4 regions of the Roseovarius sp. MMSF_3298 genome follow, and region 2 is predicted to be linked to each of the others. Evidence: riboswitches for the same ligand, from Rfam matches in the RefSeq annotation. Region 2 holds a riboswitch; each other region holds the start of a gene.
What was found. A riboswitch is a leader RNA that binds a small molecule or an ion and turns the genes downstream of it on or off. The one in region 2 is predicted to bind cobalamin.
Positions count from the first base shown of each region.

Region 1: linked by a shared signal. The riboswitch ahead of RBB18_RS12075 (CbtB-domain containing protein) and the one ahead of RBB18_RS10340 (hypothetical protein) in region 2 are both predicted to bind cobalamin.
Region 3: linked by a shared signal. The riboswitch ahead of RBB18_RS22035 (TonB-dependent siderophore receptor) and the one ahead of RBB18_RS10340 (hypothetical protein) in region 2 are both predicted to bind cobalamin.
Region 4: linked by a shared signal. The riboswitch ahead of RBB18_RS12130 (DUF1636 domain-containing protein) and the one ahead of RBB18_RS10340 (hypothetical protein) in region 2 are both predicted to bind cobalamin.

Region 1 covers NZ_JASHIN010000012.1:12,207-17,839, reverse strand. Annotated here, with positions in the region: gene cobT (nicotinate-nucleotide--dimethylbenzimidazole phosphoribosyltransferase) at 1-957, shown strand, start outside; gene RBB18_RS12085 (adenosylcobinamide-GDP ribazoletransferase) at 954-1,679, shown strand; gene bluB (5,6-dimethylbenzimidazole synthase) at 1,699-2,373, opposite strand; cobalamin riboswitch at 2,637-2,843, shown strand; gene RBB18_RS12075 (CbtB-domain containing protein) at 2,879-3,055, shown strand; gene RBB18_RS12070 (CbtA family protein) at 3,060-3,761, shown strand; gene RBB18_RS12065 (hypothetical protein) at 3,836-4,333, shown strand; gene RBB18_RS12060 (DUF1636 family protein) at 4,323-4,616, opposite strand; gene RBB18_RS12055 (hypothetical protein) at 5,568-5,633, shown strand, end outside.
Region 2 covers NZ_JASHIN010000009.1:100,320-105,952, forward strand. Annotated here, with positions in the region: gene RBB18_RS10335 (Mrp/NBP35 family ATP-binding protein) at 219-1,283, opposite strand; gene RBB18_RS10340 (hypothetical protein) at 1,792-2,064, opposite strand; cobalamin riboswitch at 2,166-2,355, opposite strand; gene RBB18_RS10345 (GNAT family N-acetyltransferase) at 2,433-2,714, opposite strand; gene RBB18_RS10350 (YebC/PmpR family DNA-binding transcriptional regulator) at 2,861-3,610, opposite strand; gene RBB18_RS10355 (SLC13 family permease) at 3,769-5,541, shown strand; gene RBB18_RS10360 (lytic transglycosylase domain-containing protein) at 5,552-5,633, opposite strand, start outside.
Region 3 covers NZ_JASHIN010000044.1:266-5,898, reverse strand. Annotated here, with positions in the region: gene RBB18_RS22040 (ABC transporter substrate-binding protein) at 1-64, opposite strand, end outside; gene RBB18_RS22035 (TonB-dependent siderophore receptor) at 66-2,012, opposite strand; cobalamin riboswitch at 2,138-2,349, opposite strand; gene sucD (succinate--CoA ligase subunit alpha) at 2,562-3,434, opposite strand; gene RBB18_RS22025 (succinate--CoA ligase subunit beta) at 3,434-4,600, opposite strand; gene sucD (succinate--CoA ligase subunit alpha) at 4,802-5,633, opposite strand, start outside.
Region 4 covers NZ_JASHIN010000012.1:21,875-27,507, reverse strand. Annotated here, with positions in the region: gene cobN (cobaltochelatase subunit CobN) at 1-1,902, opposite strand, end outside; gene cobW (cobalamin biosynthesis protein CobW) at 1,906-2,958, opposite strand; gene RBB18_RS12130 (DUF1636 domain-containing protein) at 2,955-3,332, opposite strand; cobalamin riboswitch at 3,409-3,609, opposite strand; gene cobO (cob(I)yrinic acid a,c-diamide adenosyltransferase) at 3,643-4,266, shown strand; gene RBB18_RS12120 (cobyric acid synthase) at 4,331-5,633, shown strand, end outside.

The DNA of each region.
Region 1 (5,633 bases), on a different contig from region 2:
CCCCTATCCGACGATAAGGCGGCCGAGGCGGCGCTGGCGCGACAGAACAGCCTGACCAAGCCGCCGGGCGCGCTGGGGCGGCTGGAGGAACTGGCTATCTTCATGGCGGGTTGGCAAGGCAGGGAACGGCCCGCCATCGCCAGCGCGCAGTCCCTGGTCTTTGCGGGCAATCACGGTGTCTGCGCGCAGGGGGTCAATCCGTTTCCACAGGATGTGACGGCGCAGATGGTGGCGAATTTCGAGAACGGCGGCGCCGCGATCAATCAATTGTGCCGCGCGAACGAGGCCAATCTGTCGGTGATTGCGCTGGAGCTGGACCGGCCGACTGCGGATATCACCGCCGCGCCGGCCATGTCGGACGCTGATACACTGGACGCCCTGCGCCGCGGGGCCGCGGCCGTCGATCCCGCCGTCAGCGTCTTGATCCTCGGCGAGATGGGTATCGGCAATTCGACCATCGCCGCCGCGATGGCCAAGGGCGCATTCGGCGGAGACGCGGCGCTTTGGGTCGGGAAGGGAACGGGGTCAGATGACGCAGGGGTCGCGCGCAAGATCGACGTGGTGTCACGCGCCTGCACGCTTCACGCGGATGCCGTTGGGCTGGACATTCTTGCCCGGCTCGGCGGGAGGGAGCAGGCGGCGATCTGCGGCGCCGTGCTGGAGGCGCGGGCGCGGCGTATTCCGGTCATCCTCGACGGGTTCATCTGCACGGCCGCGACCGTGCCGCTTTTTGCTGCCGACCGGCAGTTTCTCGACCATTGCCTTGTCGGTCATGTCAGCCGTGAGCCGGGCCATGCGCGGCTTTTGTCGGAACTGGGGATGCGGCCGATCCTGTCGCTGGACATGGCGCTGGGCGAAGGGTCGGGCGCGGCGATTGCGCTGGGCGTGTTGCGCGCGGCGCTGGCCTGCCACAACGGGATGGCGACATTTGCCGAGGCGGGGGTGTCGGGTCAATGAACCTGCAAGCGCGCGTTGCCGAGTTTCAATTGGCGGTGATGCTGCTGACCCGGCTTCCGGCGGGTCGGATCGGTGACGACCCGCCGACGATGCTGGCCGCAAGGTGGGCGTTCGTGCCGGTGGGGTCCGTTGTCGGCGCTCTGACGTGGATGATTTTCAGTCTGGCGGAGGCGATTGGCGCGCCGGATCAAATTTCGGCTCTCCTGGCGTTGGGCGCAATGGCGCTGGTCACTGGAGCGCTGCATTTCGATGGGTTTGCGGATTTTGCCGACGGCCATGGTGGCGGACGTGACAAGGCGCACGCGCTGGAGATCATGCGCGACAGCCGCATCGGCAGCTACGGCGTGGTTGCGGTGGGGGTGGTCGCGGCGCTGTGGGCGGTGTCCGTGGCCGCCGCCGATCCCGGCTTTTGGGCGTTCGTCGGCGCAGCGATGCTGAGCCGGGGGGGCATGGTCGCGGTCCAGGAGAGTCTTACCCCGGCCCGCGCGGATGGTCTGGGGAAAAGCGCGGCGGGCCGCAGCAGGGCCGCGCGGGGCGTTCTCGCGGCTTTGGCGGCTGTGGCGCTGGTGATTTCGCCTTGGACGCTGCTGGCCTGCGCGATGGTGACAGTTGCCATCGGCTGGCTGGCATGGCGAAAAATCGGCGGACAGACCGGCGATGTTCTGGGGGCCGTGCAAATGGTCTCGGAAACCGCGATCTGGGTCACGCTGGCGTGCCTTTGACGGCCTTTTTGCCGGGCTGTCAGTCCTGCCAGCCCTCGTACATGATAAGGTCATCGAGCGATATCCGCTGCCGCCACCCCTTGGCTGCCAGTTCGGGCTGGTCGTAGAGCTGATCGACATATCCCACGCAGAGATAGGCCACCAGCTCGACATGTTCGGGGATGCCGAGCAGAGCGGCGATTTCGCGGTGATCGAAGATGCTGACCCATCCCACGCCGATCCCCTCGGCGCGGGCGGCGAGCCATAGGTTCTGCACCGCGCAGACTGTCGAATAAAGGTCCATGTCACGGTTGTGCGTGCGCCCGAGGATCACCTTTCCGCCGCGGGTACGATCGCAGGTAACCACGATATTGAGCGGCGCTTTGGTGATCCCTTCGAGCTTCAGCGACCTGTAGGCGGACTGACGATCATCGGGGAACATGGCGGCGGCTTCTTCGTTGGCGCGGTTGAAGATGCTGTGCACCTGGGTTCTGAGTTCGGCGTCACGCAACAGAATGAAGTTCCACGGCTGCATGAAGCCGACGGAGGGCGCGGCGTGGGCCGCTGCGAGGATTCGGCGCAGCGCGTCTTCGTCGATCGGGTCTGGTAGGAACTCGTTCCGCACGTCGCGGCGCGCCTCGATGATGTCGTAGAGACATTGCCTTTCGTGCGAGGAAAAGACACGCGCCGGACTTGGCTTGAGTTGATCCGCCATGGAGGGGCTCCGGGATGGATGCTGCGAGTTTCAGGCGACCCTATCGGAGGGCGATGTCGTGTGAAAAGCGTCGGCAAGCGTCATTGCTTTGATGTCCGGCGCGGCGGTTGTCGTGTCTATGTCAGAGTGGGGCGGGACTTTGCAAGCCTGACACAGAGTACGTTTCCAAGCCGGCCTGGGACGTTGGCTTCGCGGTTGAGCCGCTGGGTTCGAGATTCGCCTATCGTTTTGCGTTGTATTGTTGACAGGTCGCGGTGCTTGCTAGACTAACGAGAGTGATCAGTTCCATTTCCGCAAGAAATGGAGAACAGGGAACGCGGTGCGCCTGAAAACATTCGGCAACTCCGTGGCTGTCCCCGCAACTGTAGGCGGCGAATCAGGCTGAATACGTCACTGGAGCAATCCGGGAAGGCCAGCCAGACGATGAAGACCCGCAAGCCAGGAGACCTGCTGATCGCGACTGAAACCACAAGGCCTTCGGGTGTGAAGGCAAAGAGGTACTACTATGATTGTAAAGACTGCATCCACCGCACAGGCAACATCGGCCTCCGGGCTGGTTTCGGTGATCGCCATCGCCGCGCTGGGCCTTGGCGTGATCTTCGTGGCAGGCCACGTTCAGGCCGCGGCGCTGCACGACGCGGCGCATGACGTGCGTCACGCCACCGGCTTCCCCTGCCACTGAACCGATGTTCACGCGTCTGCTGACCAGCGCCTTGTTCGCTGGCGCTGCCGCAGGGTTGATTATCGCCCTGTTGCAGCTTCTTTTCGTTCAACCGGTCCTTCTTCATGCCGAGCTTTATGAAGGTGGCGACCTGGTGCATTTCGGGACCGAATCGACCGCTTCAGCCACGCCAGAGCTGCCGGGCTTCGATGCCGTGCGGGATGGTTTGAGTATCATTTTCACGATGCTGATCTATTCCGGTTACGCGATGATCCTGGTGGCGCTGATGTCGCTGGCTGAAAGCCGTGGTGCGGCAATCGACGCTCGCACGGGCCTGATCTGGGGCGTTGCCGGGTTTGTCGCGGTACACCTTGCACCGGGCTTTACCCTCGCGCCGGAAGTTCCGGGCGTGGCTGCGGCGGATGTCTACGAGCGCCAGATCTGGTGGTTTGCAACCGTGCTGACGGCCGCGATCGCCATGTGGCTGATCGCGTTCAGCCGGAACTGGGCCGGATGGGGTGCAGCCGTTGTGCTCTTACTGGCGCCGCATGTCATCGGTGCGCCCGAGCCTGAAGTCTTTACCGGACCGGTTCCGACCGAGATCGGCGCCTTGTTCGCGTCGCGCGCTCTTGGAACCGGACTGGCCGCCTGGGTCATGCTGGGGGCCTTCGCGGGCTTCTTTTGGTCGCGCGAAAGTGAAACGACCGGCCAGGCTCAGACCGTCTGACACTGGCACATCATTGCTCGGGCGCGTGCCTTGCGCGCCCGTTCTCTTTATCGAACATGACGTTGGATTCGCCCATGGACCGTTCCATTCCAATGCTTCTTATCGGCCTCGTTTTCGGCGGGGGACTTGGATTCACGGTGGCTGCGGCGAACGGCGTCACCTTTGACGGGCATGATCATGGCGATCCGGCTCCTCATGGCGGTCCTGAGCAGCACGCCGGCGCGGCCATGCACGATCATGGCGCCATGTTGTCGGTCCCGGCGGGCGCCGATGCGCCGAAGCTGGAGATCGAGGTGACGCCTGATCCGTCCGCCGGCTGGAACCTGCATATCATGACCGAGAACTTTCGGCTCTCGCCGGAGAATGCCAGCCGCGCCCATGTTCCGGGCGAAGGACATGCCCATGTCTATGCCAACGGCGTCAAGCTGGCTCGCGTCTATGGCCCCTGGATGCATCTGGAGACCCTGCCCGAAGGCGAGGTGGAACTTGAGGTGGTATTGAACAGTAACGATCACCGGCCACTGGCCGTGGGCGGTGCTCCGGTTGCGCAGAGCGTCATGCTCAGCAACTGAGCGCCGGGACGCGGCCGACCAGACAAAACCGAAGTCTACCGCATGGCTGCGCGTCCTCGATCCAGCCGTCGGGGGCGGCAAGATAGGCGTGCAAGGTTGCGACGATATCTTCTGCATCCGCCGCCGGATCTACCCCGTTGAAGAAATATATGGCCCGGCCCGGCCCCTGCATAGCCATGGAAACCGGACTGGCACAGCCATTCATGCACCCGCGTTCGACGATACTCACCGCGTCTGCCAGCCCTGTGGCCGTCAATTCCTCGCGCAGAGGTCCAAAGTCCAAAGGACCGCAGTTCTGACAGAAATGGACAGTGGCGGAGGGGTTCATTCGGTGTCTCGCGTTGCGTCGTCACGTTGAGGCATACAGATCCTGCGCCTCTGGTCAATTCGGGCAGGATTTTGAGGCGTGGCCCGGACCGCTCAGCGTCTCGGGCTTTCCAGTTGGGCATCTGCCTCCCTGCGGTCAAACGCAACCGCACAGGCGTTCAGCAGGGCGCTGTCGCTGTGCCAAGGGCGATTGGCGGATCGCATATCGATGACCGTCACCGTTTGAAGTCAGCGCCAAGGGGACGGTTTAAGCTGGTTTGATAAGGGAACGTTTCGAGAACCTGAGTTGAGGCAACGTGTCGGCATGCTAGCTGAAACGCTGCATCGGGCTTTCCAGCCAACCCGATCTCTCTCGGGATTGCCCTTCTAGGCATGTTGTATCCTGATGATGCAAATAGATGGAGCGGCAAAAGAACCGATGAAGGGGTGTGTAGATGGGGTATCTGGCTGCTGACCCGTGGCATCGGGCGGCATGGCCGTGGCACCACCGCCCGATCACTTGATACACGCAGGAAATAGACAAAACGCGGTGCATCCAAATTTGTCGCTCGGCCTTTCGTCGATACCGATTCAGAGAATTTCCTGCCGATAATCCGATCGTTGGGTGTCGAAACTATCATGTTCGTCGCCTCGTCAGCGAAGGTCTGATCCGCACTGTGGACGTTGTCGAGTCGACTAATAAAAGCCCGATAAGACGAAAGTGCTGAAGCGCCTAGGGCGCATTATGTACATGTCTAGATGGGCGTATTGCCGACCTTCGCTGCACGATGGCGGAACGTCTGCTTATTGGATCCAAAGAAGGTTGATGTCTTTTTTCTCCGCAAGGGAAAATCTGCATTTCCGGGTTTGAAAGGCGTTTGAACAAATGGCACCGTATCCATTATCTCCCTCAACAGGACACACACCCGTGCGACACACCATTCTTCGAATTGCTATTACAGGCTTTATTGTGCTTGCGGCGCACCCGTCTTCT
Region 2 (5,633 bases):
GCGCCAGGGGGCCGTCCCCAAGGCGTCACATGTTTGCCAGCCATAGGCGCGAAACGGAGCGCACCCGGGCTTCGGGAAATATCAACGGGGAGTTAACGGGACCTCAGGACACCGTGACGGTGCCCGACCTTTGGCGGCCTATGCCAATGGCGGTGTGAATTGTACCTAAAGTGGGTAAAAACCCACTATATCAGGCATTCTCATAGGCCGAATTGGGCCTACGCCATTCCGCCCTGCACCAGCCGATCCGCCAACCGCGCATAAGCCTCCGACACCGGACCGTCCTCCAGCGCCACGGGCCGCCCGGCGTCGCCGCCCAGCCGTGTGTCGAGGTCGATCGGCAAGGCCCCCAACAGCGGCAACTCCAGCCTCTCGGCCTCCTGCGCCACGCCGCCATGGCCGAAAATCGCCGCCTCGTATCCGCATTGCGGGCAATGGAACATCGACATGTTCTCGATCAGCCCCAGCACCCGCGTCTTCAGCGTGTTGAACATGTCGATCGCCTTGCGCGCATCCAGAAGCGCCACATCCTGCGGCGTCGAGACCACCAGTGCACCGGTGGGCGCCGCCCTTTGGCACAGGGTCAACTGCACATCCCCCGTTCCCGGCGGAAGGTCCACCAGCAGCACGTCCAGCTCGCCCCAGTCTACTTGGCTTATCATCTGCTGCAAAGCCCCCATCAGCATCGGCCCTCGCCAGACAACGGCGCGGTCCTCTTCGATCATCAGTCCGATGGACATCATCTTGACGCCATGTGCCTCCAGCGGAGTCAGGATCTTGCCGTCCGGGCTGCTCGCCCGCTCGGTCACGCCCATCATGCGCGGCAGGCTCGGCCCGTGTATATCGGCGTCCAGCAAGCCCACGCGCCGTCCCGCCCGGGCCAGTGCCACCGCAAGGTTCGACGCCACGGTCGACTTGCCCACGCCGCCCTTCCCGGACGCCACCGCCAGAATCGACTTCACCCCGCCTGGGCGGATCGACGCGCTTCCGCCCTCGGGGTGCCGGCCCACCTTCAGTGACGGGGTCGGGGCCTCGGGCGCCTGTGCGGTCAACGCCACCTGCGCCGAAGACACTCCCTCGACCGACAGCGCCGCGCGCTCGGCGGCTGCTCTCAGGGGCTCCATGTGGCGGGCCATCTCGGCAGTGGGCGCCTCCAGCACGAATCGCACTTCGCTGCCTTCGAGTCGCATCGCACGCACCATGTCGCGTGAAATCACGGTACCACCGTCCGGCAATTCAAGCCGTTCCAGCTCCTGGCGCACTTTGTCGAGTATTTCCGTCATGCCCTGCCTCCATGCATCTGCGCCGCCAAAAGTCGCATTTCTGAAAGCAGGCACAACCCCCGTTTCAATCCCGCACAAAAAACCGGCAAATAGATGATATTGCACGCAAAAAATGAACTATTCTTCTATGCGCTTCCTGCATAGCCGCGTTGCAGCAAAATCTATTGTGCAAGCGCAGCATATCGCTATCTTTAACTCAACAGCGAACGAAACGGCCACCGCGCCAAACGCTCGCTAAAACAATCAGGTGCTTCTCCTCCCGTTTGGCACCTGTTCGGGATACCGCCTCTCCTCCCTTGTGCGGTCCCGGCAAGACCTGGGCTCAGAACGAGCCCAACTGTAACGAACGGTCCCTTCCTCCTCCCTGGGACCCGACGTAAAGAACGGCGGCGCCTCTCCTCCTCCCTGGCGTCGCCGTTTTTTTTGCGCGACACCATCCTTTCATCTTCCGGACACCTGAACCGGATGCGCCCCGCCGCACGTGACAACGGGGCCAAATTCCGTAAGCTCAGTGCATGACCCGAGCCGCGCGCCCGCGCCGTCCGCGGGCCATCGCTGCCGCATGCCGCGCCTCTTCCAGGAAATCGACGAAGGCACACGCCGCAGCACTGCCCGGGTTCTGCACAATTGGCTCGGCCAGCGCCTCGCGCAACACGCGCGCCGTGACGGTCCCCGGATAGGCGAAAACCCATTCCAGGAATCCCAGTCGCGCCACGGCCTCGGCCTCCGCGCCGGTGGCGCCGCTGCGCTCCAGTCCATCCATGATCGGTGTCAGGTTCATGTCTTCTGCTCTTCCTCCGGCCACACCCCGGGCCGGACTGGGGCGAAGGAAAGCCGCGCGAGAACCGCTTTTCGGTCCACCGCCCGTACCGCCCCCCGCGGTTCGACGTTCACCCCAAGGGCTGGTTTCCGGGCTTGGCGGGGGTGCGGATACGCGCGCCTTCCCGGGGCATCTTGCCCCAGTGGCCCTCTGCGGTATCCCCCATCCTTACCGTTGCGGGGGCAGCGCCGGACTTTCACCGGCTTCCCAATTCTCCACGGCTTTCGTGGCACCTTCGGGACCATCATCTTGCCGCCAACCGGCCTCTGGCGCAACACGCGATTGCGACCTTGAAGGGCCTCCCGACGACACATGCGTCAAACCAGCCCTCAGGCCAGAACGTCGGCCCATTCGGGATGCCGTCGAAACTGCGCCGCGGCAAAGGGGCAAAGCGGCGTGATCTTGCGGCCCGCCGCCCGGGCATCCTCCACCGCGCGCGTGACCAGCGCCAAACCCACACCATCGCCACGATATTCGTCCGGCACGCCGGTATGGTCGATAATCATTCCCGAGCTTCCCAACTTGGAATAGGTCAGCTCGGCCTCCGGTCCGTCACCGATGCGGGTGACATAGCGCCCCTTGCTCTCGCCGTCCTCGTGTTCGATCTGCATGTCTGTCTCCCATGGCCGAGCGCAGGATGCCGCACCGCCGACGAAAGGTCCATCACACTGTACATCGCGTGCCGTATGCACGACGCCGAACCAAACGCAAAACGGCGCCCCGAGGGGACGCCGCTCCATGGTCCGGGCCGGCAGGATCACTCCGCCGCCAACTGCTCCATCACCTCATCGCTGGCCTCGAAATTCGTCGTGACGTTCTGCACGTCATCGTCATCCTCCAGCGCGTCGATCAGCTTCATCAGCTTCTGCATCGCTTCCAGGTCCAGCTCAGTCGTGGTCGTGGGCCGCCAGACCAGCTTGGTTTCGTCACTCTCGCCCAGCTCCGCCTCCAGCGCGGTGCTGACGTCGTTCAGATCGGTATCCGCACACCACACGGTATGCCCGTCCTCGCCCGATTCCACGTCCTCGGCCCCGGCCTCGATCGCGGCCATCATCACCGTATCGGCGTCGCCCGCATCCGCCGGGTAGGTGACCTGCCCCTTGCGTTCGAACATGAACCCGACAGAACCAGTCTCGCCCAGGTTCCCGCCATGCTTGGTAAAGGTCGAGCGGACCGTGCTGGCGGTACGGTTGCGGTTGTCGGTCATCGCCTCGACAATCACCGCCACGCCGTTGGGGCCATAGCCCTCATAGCGGATTTCCTCGTAATCCTCGCCGTCGCCCGCGACCGATTTCTTGATCGCCCGGTCGATATTGTCATTCGGCATCGACTGCGACTTGGCCTGCTTGATCGCAAGGCGCAGGCGCGGGTTCTTGTCGGGGTCCGGATCGCCCATTTTGGCGGCAATCGTTATCTCCTTGGAAAATTTGGAGAAAAGCTTTGCCCGCTGGGCATCCTGACGCCCCTTGCGGTGCTGAATATTCGCCCATTTTGAGTGGCCGGCCATGACGCGCCTCCGATGACATGTGTAAAGTTCACGCCTCTATAAATCAGGCGCGGGCCGCTGTGCAATCCCGGCAATCGACTGTTGCGCCGCCGCCCGTTGCCTCTAGGCTGGCCGGACGGGCCGCGCCCGTCAGACCACTCCGGAAAGACCTCGCCCAGATGACCCAGGACCAGATCATACTCTTCGCGCTTTTCGGCGGCGTGTTCGCGCTACTGCTCTGGGGCCGCTACCGCTACGATATCGTCGCGTTCGGCGCGCTGATGCTCGGCGTGGTGCTGGGTGTCGTGCCCACCGAGCAGGCCTTTACCGGCTTCGGTCACCCGGCAACGATCATCGTGGCCCTCGTCCTCGTTGTCTCCGCCGGTCTGGTACGCTCGGGCGCGGTCTTTCTCATTACCCGGACGCTGGTCGACAGCTCGCGCAGCCTCGGCGCGCATATCACCATCATGGGCGGCATCGGCGGCGTGCTCTCGGCCTTCATGAACAACGTCGCGGCACTGGCCCTGCTGATGCCCGTCGATGTCCAGACCGCGCGCAAGGCCAAGCGATCTCCGGGGCTCAGCCTCATGCCGCTTTCCTTTGCCACGATCCTTGGCGGCATGGTCACACTTATCGGCACGCCCCCCAACATCATCATCGCCGGCATCCGCGAGGACGCCTTGGGGCAATCCTACTCCATGTTCGACTTTGCCCCCGTCGGCGCCGTCACCGCGCTTGCCGGTCTTGTCTTCGTCGCCCTCATCGGCTGGCGGCTCATTCCGGCCCGCGACGACAGCGGTCTGCACGCCGCCGAACTGGCCGATTACCTGGCCGAACTCACCATCCCCGAGGACAGCGCCCAGATCGGCAAGCGCCTCGCAGAGTTGCAGGAGGATGCCGACAGCAACGACGTCGCGCTTCTCGGCGTGGTGCGCGACGGCAAACGCCGCTATGGCCGTGCCCGCAACACCATTCTGCAAGCCGGCGACGCGCTGGTGATCGAGGCCACGCCCGACGCGCTGGATGAGTTCCGCTCCGCGCTGTCTCTCGCCTTTTCGGACTCCAAGCGCGAGGACAAGGTCCGCGCCGCCGGCGACGGGCTCGACATGATCGAGGTCGTGGTCCCCCGCGACGCCCGCATCGCCGGCCGTACGGCGCAGTCCGTGGGCCTGAATTGGCGTCAGCGCTCGGTATTGATGGGCATCTCCCGCCGCGGCCGCCAGATCCGCGAGCAAGTGCGCAAGACAACGATTCAACCGGGCGATATCCTCCTTCTGCTGGTCCCGCACGAAACCGGCTCGGACGTGACCGAGTGGCTGGGCTGCCTGCCGCTGGCCGAACGCGGGCTGAAAGTGACGCAGGACCGCAAGACTTGGGCTGCCATCGGCATCTTCGGTGCCGCCGTCGCCGCGGCCAGCTTTGGCCTGCTCTACCTGCCTATCGCGCTCGGGCTGGTGGTCATGGCCTATGTGCTGACGCGCATCGTCCCACCGTCGGAGCTCTACACCCATATCGAGTGGCCCGTGGTGGTGCTGCTCGGCTCGATGATCCCCCTGGGTGCCGCATTCGAAGAGGCGGGCGGCACCGCCCTGCTCGCGGGCGGCCTCGTCGACCTGACGGCAGGCTTCCCCGCCTGGGCGATCCTGACCGTGCTGATGGTGGTCACGATGACGCTCTCCGACGTGCTCAACAACACCGCGACCACCATCGTCGCCGCCCCCGTCGGCATCCAGATGGCCAGCACGCTCGACGTCTCGCCCGACCCGTTCCTGATGGCCGTCGCGGTGGCCGCGTCCTCGGCCTATCTCACGCCGATCGGGCACAAGAACAACACGCTGATCCTCGGCCCCGGCGGCTACGCCTTCGGGGATTACTGGCGCATGGGTCTGCCGCTCGAAATCATCGTGGTTGCCGTGTCCGTGCCGGCGATCCTGGTGTTCTGGCCGCTTTAGACGCCCGGCTTCAGCGGCAGTGCCGGGCGATCTCGCGCTCGCGCAGGCCCGTCTCGACCAGCAGGCACTTGTCCCGCGCAGCATAGTAATAG
Region 3 (5,633 bases), on a different contig from region 2:
CCCAGCACAGGATCACTGCGAAGGCGAGCCGGGTCGCGACGATATGAAAGCGCCGCGCCGCCATATCAGAAGTTCGCGGTCACGCCGAAGAACGCGGTGCGGCCTTGCGTCGAGTATCCGTCCAGTTCTTCGTAGCTTTCGTCCGTCACGTTATGGATCCGTCCGTAGACCTGGATGTCATCGGTAACTTCGTGGCTGAAGCCGACATTCACAAGCGTATAGTCCTGAAGCTCTACCACATTCGCACCGAGCGACGCCGCGGTGAAGTCGCTGTCGAAGAGCCCGGCGACATGCTGCACCTCGAGGTTCAGGCGGGTGCGGTCATTCGGCATCAGGTAGCCCAGCCGCAACAGCGCCTCGTGCTCGGGGCGCCGGACCTCGACGCTGCCGTCAGGGTTTTCGGCGTCGAGCCAGGTATAGCTGAGCGACATGTCCAGCCGGTCGGTCAGGGCGGCGCTGGCGGCGACCTCGATGCCTTGCCGGTCGCTTGTGCCGGTCTGGTTGACTGGTGTCGAGATCCCCGTGCCAGGGTCGAAGACCGACGTGATCTCGTCCGTCAGTTCCTCGTTGAAATAGGTCACGTCGATCAGGCCACGACCGTTCAGGAATTGCTGCTCGACACCGAAATCCCAGCCTTTGCTCTGTTCGGGTTCAAGGTTCGGGTTGCCGGCGAAGTTGGCGAAGAAGCCGAATTGCTCGATCAGCGTCGGGTTCTGGACGCCGGTGCCATAAGAGGCATGCAGGCGCGTCGTCTGGTTGGGCAACTGGTAGGAGGCACCGATCGCGTAGGTCGTGAAATCCTCGAACTTGTCATTGAAATCGTGCCGCACGCTGCCCTGTAGCGCAAAGCCATTTCCGAAATCGCCCTGGTATTCGAGCGCGATGGCCGTCTGTTCACGCGAACGTTTGACGAGCTGTCCCGGCGCGAAGACGATCGTGGGATCGTTTTCCTTGTAGGTCAGACGCTCCCATTCGGCGGCGAAGCTAAGGGTATGGTTGGCGCTGTTGAGGGTGGGCGCGTCCAGCGCGACCGTGCCGCGATAGGCGACTTTTGCGCGGGTGCCGGAATTGTCCGAATTGCGCACGCCGGCGCCGCTCACACCCTGGCGGTCGATCGTGCCGAAAGACAGGTCAACCCGGTTCAGGAGCCGCCCGCCAAGCGTATCGAGTTCTGCGTAAAGGCCACCATAGGTTTCCTGAAGCGATGTGCCCGACAGGTCATCGACGACAAGACCTGCGCGGGTCGGTGCGCCGAACACGCCGCTGTCGCTGTCGCCGGTGCGGTCGACATGGCGGATACTGCCGCCGATCGTCAGAACCTCGTTCACACGGTAGCGGCCCTTGAGGTTGTAGGTGCGGTTCAGATCGCCGTCATCCTCGCCGCCGGGCGTGCCGGAAATGTCGAATCCGCCGGTTTCGCGCCGCGCAGCGGAAAAGCTGAGTTGACCGCGTTCGGTATTCAGGCGCAGGCCGAGGCGGCCCTCGGTGGTGCCGTCCGATCCCACTTCAAAACCGACGTTGCCAGAGAAACCCGGCTCTTGCGCCGTCTTGGTGGTGATCGAAATGACCCCGCCGATGGCGTTGGAGCCGTAAAGCGCCGATTGCGGTCCGCGAATGACCTCGATGCGCTCGATATCGGCGGCCAGAAGGCCGGAAAAGTCGTACTCGCCGGTATTGGGGGCGGCGACCTCGATCCCGTCGATCAGAACGAGCGTGTGGTTGCCTTCGTGACCGCGCAGACGCACCTGGGTGACGCTGCCATAGGCGCCGGTGCGGGATACGGAAACACCCGGCAGCGACCGCAGCAGGTCCGCGACGTAGACCGCGTTGCGGTCCTCGATTTCTTCCTCGGTGATGACGCTGCCGGCGCGGCCATACGCGCTGCCTTCGATGGGCGTCAGGCCGCCGGAGACGAAGATCGTGCCGAGGTCATAGGGTTCATCCTGCGCGACGGCAGGCTGGATGAAAAGGGCGGTGGTTGCCGCAAGGACGGACTTGAACGGGCGTGACATGGATTGTCCCTCCGGGGCGCGCTTGATGCGCTGATTTTTTGGTTCATGCCTGGAAGGAAACTCTTCGCAGACGGTGCAAGTGTCACCGCTACGGAAGATCCGTTGTCGAAACGCGCCCCGCGTTCGGACAGGGTGATCACCTCGGCAGGTCTCCTGACTTGCGGGTCAACGCTTGGCCGGGTCTTCCCATCATGCGCCGCATGACAGTGACATGGTCCGGCCTCGCTCTCCGCCTACAGTTGCGGGGGCAGTTGCGGAGTTGACGCCTGGCGCGTCGCACCGCATTCCCTATTCTCCCGCCGGAAAGCCGACAGGAACCGAAGCGACTCGGGTGTTAGTGCATGACGCCGGGTGAGGAAAGAGAAAATCCCAACGCGGGACCGGCTGACGTCTTGCCGTGTCAATTTGGTCTGGGTTTCGACCTGCGTCGCACGGTCGTCGGCCCAGGAAACCGAATCCGTAAGTTCATCCGGTGCCTGAGCGGTTTTCTTGAGTGTCCTGGCCTGCCTTCGGGTACGACGCGACAGGTCGTTCGAGAATTTCCCGAAATCAGGACAGGCAGGATTGGACGGTTTCCACCACGGTTCCTGCGTCGCGGGCAATCACGACGCCCGCATCGCGCAGAAGCGAAACCTTGTCATCGGCCGACAGGTTGCCGAAGACCGACAATGTGCCGGCGTGGCCCATCCGGCGACCGACCGGCGCGTGACGCCCCACCACCAGACCCACCACGGGCTTGCCGTAATCGACCGAAGAGAGATACTCGGCGGCCAGTTCCTCTTCGCGTCCGCCCATTTCGCCGATCAGCACCACGGCCTTCGTATCCGGGTCGTCACGGAACTTTTCCAGGCAGCCGACAAAGCCGATCCCGTGCAGCACGTCGCCTCCGACACCGACGGTTGTGGACTGGCCCAGATTGGCGGCGCTGCAACTGGCCAGAACCTCGGACGTGAGCGAGGCCGAGCGCGACGCGATGCCGATCTGGCCCGGCTTCGCGTCGACGGTCGGCATCACCCCTATCTTGCATTGTCCGGGCGTCAGGATTCCCTGGCTGTTCGGGCCGATCAGCATTGTCTGCGACCCTTCGAGCGCCTCCTTGACCCTGCGCATGTCGTGTTGCGGCACCCGTTCGGTGATGCAGACGACCACCTCTATCTCGGCTTCGATCGCCTCGATCATGGCGTCGGCGGCTTTGGGGGCGGGCACGGTGACAAGGCTGGCATTGGCCTTCGTTTCCTTGACCGCTTCGGCGCAGGTGTGAAAGACCGGCAAGCCGAGATGCGAGGTGCCGCCACGCCCGGGACGTACGCCCGCAACGCAGTTCGTTCCGTAACGCATCGCCTGGTCGGTATAGAACGTGCCGGCGCGACCGGTCATGCCCTGAACCAGGAGTCGGGTGTTCTCGTTGACCAGAATTGCCATCAGCGTGCCCCCTTGGATGCGATTTCGACCGCGCGGTTGACGGCCTCGGACATGGTGCCGCAAATCTCGACCGGCACCTTTCGGTCGACGAGAATGCGCTGGCCCCATTCGGCGTTCTGGCCGGCCAGACGGGCGATAACGGGCTTGGTGCCCTTGTTGCGCGAATAGGCGAAGTTCACGCCCTCGGCGATGGTATCGCAGACCGTCATGCCGCCACCATGCACATTCAGCAGGATGGCAGTGACCGAAGGCTCCTGCAGCAGCAGTTCGACGCCGCGGGCGATGTCCATGCTGGTGGCGGTCGTGCGGATATCCATGAAGTTCGCGGGCTTGCCGCCCGCATCGATGATCATGTCGTTCGTGGCCAGGCCCAGCCCCGCGCCGTTGACCACGACCCCGAGGTTGCCGGTCAGCTTGACGAAGTTGATGTTGCTTTTCTGCGCTGCGGTTTCCACGGCGGGCAGACCCTCGCCCGAGACCATCGAATCCCATTCCGGGTGCCGGAACGCGGCACTGGCATCCAGCGCGACCTTGGCGTCGATGGCCATCCAGGTGCCGTCGGGCGTGCGGACGAACGGGTTGATCTCCAGCAGCGCCATGTCGTTCTCGATGAACGCTTCGCAGGCCGACAGAAGTTGCTCGACTGCCTTCTCGTCCTCCATCCCGATGCCGGACAGAAACTCGGTCAGACCGGCGCGATCCGCATCGGGGCTGCCGGTCAGGCTGTGCTTGGCGACTTCGCTAGCGTTCATCTGCGCCTTCTGCTCGAATTCCACCCCACCATCGGGGGAGGCGACGAGCAGCGGTGCGCCAGTGTCGGGGTCTAGTGCGAAGGCAATGTAATACTGGGCGTCATGCTTGACGTCGGCTTCGACATAGACGGCATGCACCGTTTCACCGGTGGCGCCGGTCTGGTTCGTGATCAGTTGCTTTCCCAGAAGCCTGGCAGCCTCGTCCTTTACCGCAGAGGCGGTGGCGGCGAACTTGATGCCGCCGGCAAGGCCGCGCGCGCCCGAGGTGATCTGCGCCTTCACCACGAACTTGCGGGCCGGAATGTTGGCGCAGGCGGCCTCGGCCTCGTCGGGCGTGCGGGCCATCTTGCCCGGCGGCACGGACACGCCGTACTGGGCCAGCAATTCCTTGGACTGGTATTCTGCAAGCAGCATGCGCGGCCTCCCCTCGGCGATGGCTCTTGGTATTTGGTATGTCAAGACTAACAGTCGTGTCAATGAGGTGAGTATGCGTTGTGTTCTCCTATGGCGCCAGCCCCCTTGAAGGCTAGACCTTGGTATGAACACGCGTCCGTATGGCGGGGCTGTCGCGGACTGCGTGGGCCGGGAAATGCTCCCGGCCCGACGCTTGATGTCTTATTTTCCGATCGCCTCGAGCACCGCCTCACCCAATCCAGCTGGGGATTCGGCGACGACGATACCGGCGGATTTCATCGCCTCGATCTTGTCGTCGGCGCCGCCCTTGCCGCCGGCGACGATGGCGCCCGCGTGGCCCATGCGGCGGCCCGGAGGGGCGGTGCGGCCCGCGATGAACCCGGCGCAGGGCTTGGAGCGGCCTTTCTTGGCCTCGTCCTTGAGGAACTGCGCCGCGTCTTCCTCGGCGCTGCCGCCGATCTCGCCGATCATGATGATCGATTCCGTCTCGTCATCGGCCAGGAACCATTCCAGCACGTCGATATGCTCGGTGCCCTTGATGGGGTCGCCGCCGATGCCGACGCAGGTCGACTGGCCCAGGCCCACGTCGCTCGTCTGCTTCACGGCCTCGTAGGTCAACGTGCCGGAGCGGCTGACCACGCCGACGCTGCCGCGCTTGTGGATGTGGCCGGGCATGATGCCGATCTTGCACGCGTCGGGCGTGATGATGCCGGGGCAGTTGGGGCCGATGAGGACAGAGCTGCTGCCTTCGAGCGCGCGCTTGACGCGCATCATGTCTAGGACCGGCACGCCCTCGGTGATCGCGACGATCAGCGGAACCTCCGCGTCGATTGCCTCGAGGATCGAGTCGGCGGCGAAGGGCGGCGGCACGTAGATGACCGAGGCGTTGGCGCCCGTCTTGTCCACCGCTTCATGGACCGAGTTGAAGACCGGCAGGTCCAGGTGCGTCTGGCCGCCTTTGCCGGGGGTGACGCCCCCGACCATTTGCGTGCCGTAGGCGATGGCCTGTTCGGAGTGAAAAGTGCCTTGCGAG
Region 4 (5,633 bases), on a different contig from region 2:
CAGGGCCTGCGCCTCGGCGCGGATATCGGCCTGCAGGCGGTCGCGGCGGCGGGGGTCGAGCCCGTCGGCGGTCGAAAATTCGTCCAGCAGCGATTCCAGCGTCGACAGGCGGTCGGGTGCTGCGCTGGCCTGCATCGGTGGGGGCACGTGGCCCAGGGTCACGGCGCCGATGCGGCGCTTGGCCTGCGCGGCCTCGCCGGGGTCGTTGACGATGAAAGGGTAGATGACGGGCATCGTGCCGGTCAGTGCCTCGGGCCAGCAGGCGGGCGAAAGGGCGACGGCTTTGCCCGGCAGCCATTCCAGTGTGCCATGCGCGCCGATGTGAACGAGCGCGTCGGCCTGGGTTTGCAGCCAGAGGTAGAAGGCGACATACGCGTGGCGCGGCACGCGGGACAGGTCGTGGTAATCATCGTCGCGGGTCTTGGGCGTTCCGCGTTCGGGTTGCAGCGCGACGATGGCGTTGCCGAGGCGCAGAGCGGCGAAACGGAACTCCCCGCCCACTGCATCGGCGTCGTCTTCGGGCCGGCCCCACGCCAAGTACAGGTCCTCGCGCAGAGGCGCGGGTAGGCGCGCCAGCAGCGTCTTGTACTCCGATAACGCCAGGCGCATGTCGCGCGCCAGCAGGCGGTCTTCCAATGCCGCCGGAGTCTCGTCCACCGAATAGCCTGCCTCGCGCAGGTCCGACAGGATGGCGCGGGCCGAGGCGGGGGCGTCGAGGCCCACGGCGTGGCCCATCTGCCAGTCCTTGCCGGGATAGGTGGAGAGGATGATCGCTGGCCGGCGCGTGGCGGCGGGTGTTGCCGCGAGGTCGAGCCAGCCTTGCACGCGGGCCACGAGTGCGGCGGTCAGGTCCGGTTCGGCCCGGTGTGCGAAGCGGGAGAATTCCAGGTCGGGATCGCGCACGCCCGGTTCCTTGAACGAGATCGTGCCGCCGGTCAGCCGCCCGTCGACCTCGGGCAGGACGATGTGCATGGCAAGGTCGGCGGGCGAAAGACCGCGCTCGGACCCGTCCCAGGCGTCGCGGGTGGAGGTGGCCAGCGCTGCCTGGAAGACCGGCACGTTGCCGGCGTCGAGCGGCGAGGTGCCGTCGTCGCCCTTGCCGGAAAATGCGGTGGCGTTGACGATGGCGTGGGGCGCGTAAGCCTGCACCTGCCGGCGCAGCCAGCCCGCCGCCTCGGGGGCTTTGAGCGACGGGGTGAAGAGGGCGCGGACATGATGGCCCCGTGCCTGGAAGGCCCGCATCAGCGCCTCGATCGGGGCGAGGTCGGCGGCCACCACGTAGGAGCGGTAGAAGACGATCAGGATGCGGGTCTGCGTGACGGGCAGGTCGGCGAGAGGGCAGCAGGCGCCATGCTCGGGCGTCCAGGCGCCGACCATGGGCAGCACCTTGGCCCCGCGCACTGGCGCGGCGTAAAGGCCGGCGGCGAGCGCCAGTTGTTGCAGGGCGGCCTGTGCCGCGACGCTGCCGCCGTTGTCGCAAAGCTCTGCAAGGCGCCGCAAGGTCGAGACGGGCAGGGTGGAATAGGCGTCAAGCCGGGGGTCGGGCCGGCCGTCGGCGGGCAGGACGGCGAGCGCGATGCCTTTTTCCTGCGCCAGGGCCAGCACCTGCTGTAGCCCGTATTCCCAGTAGGGCACGCCGCCGATCAGCCGGATCAGGATGCCCTTGGCGCCGGCCAGCGTCTGTTCGACATAGGTGTCGAGCGACAGCGGATGCCGCAGGGCGGTGAGGTTTGCCAGGCGCACGTCGGGCAGGCTGTCGCGCCGCCGGTGCCATCCTTCCGCGAAGGCGCCAAGGTCGCTGTCGGAAAACGACAAGACCACCAGGTCCGCCGGGCTTTGTCCCAGGTCGGTCGGGGTGTCGGTTTCTTCCAGACCGTGGCTTTCGCGGAAGACGACGTGCATCGGTTACTCGGCCGCCTCGGCCGGAGCCAGTACGGCGCGGATCGCGTCGATATTCACGTCGTCATGCTCGGCGATGACAACGAGGCGCCCGCGGCGGGCCTCGTCCGGTTTCCACGGGCGGTCATATTGATGGCGCACGCGCGCGCCCACCGCCTGCACCAGAAGGCGCATCGGCTTGCCGGCGACGCTGGCATAGCCCTTGACGCGCAGGATGTTCTGGTTGTTGGCGAGATCCTCGATGCGGCGCACCAGATCGGAAGGATCACCCAGTTCCGGGATGTCGATGACGATGGATTCGAAATCGTCATGCTCGTGGTCGTCGTGATCGTCGTGGTGGCTGGGTCGGGCGTCCATGTCATCCTCGGCGGCGGCTTCGAGCCCGAGGATCACGCGGGGATCGACGACGCCCTCGGCGACCTCGACCACGGGCAGGGGGCGGGGGGCTTCGGCGGCGATGACCTCTTTCGCCTTGGCCACGCCGTCGGGGCCGGCAAGGTCGGGCTTGGTCAGCAGGATGATGTCGGCGCAGGAGATCTGGTCCTCGAACACCTCCGACAGAGGGGTTTCGTGGTCGATGCTGTCATCGGCGAGGCGCTGGGCATCGACCCGGGCCACATCGGGGGCGAAGCGGCCTGCCGCGACGGCCTCGGCATCGGCCAGCGCGATGACGCCGTCGACGGTGATTTTGGAGCGGATATCGGGCCAGTCGAACGCCTTGAGCAGAGGCTTGGGCAGAGCCAGGCCGCTGGTTTCGATCAGGATGTGATCGGGGCGCGGATCGAGCGCCATCAGCGCCTCGATCGTCGGGATGAAATCGTCGGCCACGGTGCAGCAGATGCACCCATTGGCCAGTTCCATGATATTTTCCGCCGGGCAATCGGGAATGGCGCAGCTTTTCAAAATGTCTCCGTCGACGCCTACATCGCCGAACTCGTTGACGACCACGGCCAGACGGCGGCCGCCGGGGTTCTGCATCAGGTGGCGCACCAGGGTTGTCTTGCCGGAGCCCAGAAAGCCCGTAATGACGGTGACGGGAAGTTTTGCAAGATCGGTCATTGGTCAGCCTTTGCAGTCAGGGGTGGGATGCGCGCAACGCAGTTGCGCTTGAAATGTTCGGGGCGTTGGCGCCACGGGATCAGCCCGTCCTCGGTCTGCTGATAGAGGACCGCGCCCTCCAGCAGCATGTCGGGATGCGACGTTTCATCGAGATTTCCGTACAGATACGTCCAGCGTTCGCCGCCGCGCATGGCGGCGGTGCAGCCAGCGTCGCAGTTTTGCAGGCATTCGACGGGGGTCACGGTGACGCCGTCGGGCAGCGCACGCGCCGTAACCTCGTCATAGAGGCGCTGGCCGGGGCGGCGCTCGTCCTCGGGAGTTTCCTGCCCCTTGCGGCACTTGATGCAGATCAGCAGTTCTATGCGCGCGCTCATGTGTCCTCCACTGTCGGGGGTGCGCGCGGGGGTGGCGGGTGGCCACCCATCCGAGCCCGGCACACCCCGTCCGGTCCGTCTGTTCCTTCTTGTTGGCAGGTCTCCCGGCTTGCGGTTTCGGGCCCTTCGGCCCACGGTTTCCGGCCTTCCCGGCATTGCGCCAGTGGCGGTGGAAACCTTCCCGGTTCACGGTCGCGGGGGCGGCTGTGCCTGGCGCAATGCGCTGCACATTCCCTTTTCACCTGTTTACACAGGCACCAACACGGTGCGACATGCTGCGAAAACCCACCTTGTGTCAAGGAGACGTCCCATGTCCGACCCGTCCGAAGCGGAAAAGACTGCCCGCCACAACGAGAAGATGAAGAAGATAAAGGCCGCGCGGGACCGGATGATGGCGGACAAGACCGAGGAGAAAGGCTTGGTCATGGTCCATACCGGACCGGGCAAGGGCAAGTCGTCTTCGGGATTCGGGATGATTCTGCGCTGCATCGCGCATGGGATGCCCTGCGCGGTGGTGCAGTTCATCAAGGGCAACTGGGTGACCGGAGAGGCCGAGATGCTGCGCAACCGCTTTTCGGACGAATGCCGGTTCTTCATTTCGGGCGAAGGGTTCACCTGGGAGACGCAGGACCGGGAACGCGATATCGCCGCCGCGCAGAACGGCTGGACCATCGCCAAGGAGCAGATTCGCGATCCCGAGATGAAGTTCGTGCTGCTGGACGAGATCAACATCGCGTTGCGCTATGACTATATCGACATCGACGAGGTCGTGGACTTTTTGCTGCACGAGAAACCGGCGATGACGCATGTCTGCCTGACGGGGCGCAATGCCAAGCCCGAACTGATCGAGGCGGCCGACTTGGTGACCGAGATGAGCCTGGTGAAGCATCCGTTCCGGGATGGGATCAAAGCCCAGAAGGGTGTCGAGTTCTGATGCGTCCTATCGTGGTCCTCGGGGATAGTCGCCAGAGGCCAATACCTGGTATCGAGGTCCGCCCATGCCTGCAATAATGATTCAGGGCACGGGGTCCAATGTCGGCAAGTCGATGCTGGTGGCCGGCCTGTGCCGGGCCGCGCGGCATCGAGGCTTGAGTGTGGCGCCGTTCAAGCCGCAGAACATGTCGAACAACGCCGCAGTGACGGCGGACGGTGGCGAGATCGGCCGTGCGCAGGCGTTGCAGGCGATGGCCTGTGGGGTGACGTTGCACACCGATATGAATCCGGTTCTGCTGAAGCCTGAAACGGATGTCGGGGCGCAGGTGATCGTGCAAGGCAAGCGTCTGACCACGGCAAAGGCGCTGGAGTATTCCAAGTTGAAACCGACGCTGATGTCGGCCGTTCAGGACAGTTTTGCCAGACTGAGGGCACAGCATGATCTTGTGATTGTCGAGGGGGCAGGCTCGCCCGCCGAGATCAACCTGCGGAAGGGCGACATTGCGAATATGGGCTTTGCCGAGGCGGCGGATGTGCCCGTGGTCCTGTGTGGCGATATCGATCGCGGCGGTGTCATTGCGCAGATCGTCGGCACGCAGGCGGTTCTGCCGAAGGCGGATGCCGCGCGTATCGGTGGCTTTCTGGTCAACAAGTTCCGCGGCGATCCGACGCTTTTCGAGGATGGATACCGGGAAATCGAAGCGCGCACCGGCTGGCGCGGCTATGGCGTGGCGCAGTGGTTTCCCGAGGCGTGGCGGTTGCCGGCGGAGGACGCGCTGGATATCGCCGACAGCCCGGTTCAGGGCGCGTTTCACATCGTCTGCCTGCAATTGTCACGGATCGCGAATTTCGACGACCTGGACCCGCTGACGCAGGAGCCGGGCGTGCGCGTGACCATGTTGGAACCGGGGCAGGTGTTGCCGCTTGATTCGGATCTGGTGATCATTCCGGGCTCGAAATCGACACGCGGTGATCTGGACTTCCTCCGCCGGCAGGGGTGGGACGTCGACCTTTTGGCGCATCACCGGCGGGGCGGCAGGGTGCTGGGCATCTGCGGCGGTTACCAGATGCTTGGCCGTAACGTCTCGGATCCGGAAGGAATCGAGGGGCCGCCGGGGGACTCGCCGGGACTCGGATTGCTGGATATCGAGACGGTCATGGGGGGCGACAAGAGCGTGACCCAGGTTGACGCGCACCACGTGGGGCTGGATCTTCCATTTGCCGGGTACGAGATTCATATCGGCCGCAGTGACGGGTCGGACCGCGCGAGACCGTTCGCCAGGGTGGATGGCGTGGCCGAGGGGGCGGTGTCTGCCGATGGTCGCGTGGCGGGCAGCTATCTGCACGGGATGTTCGGCGATGACAGGT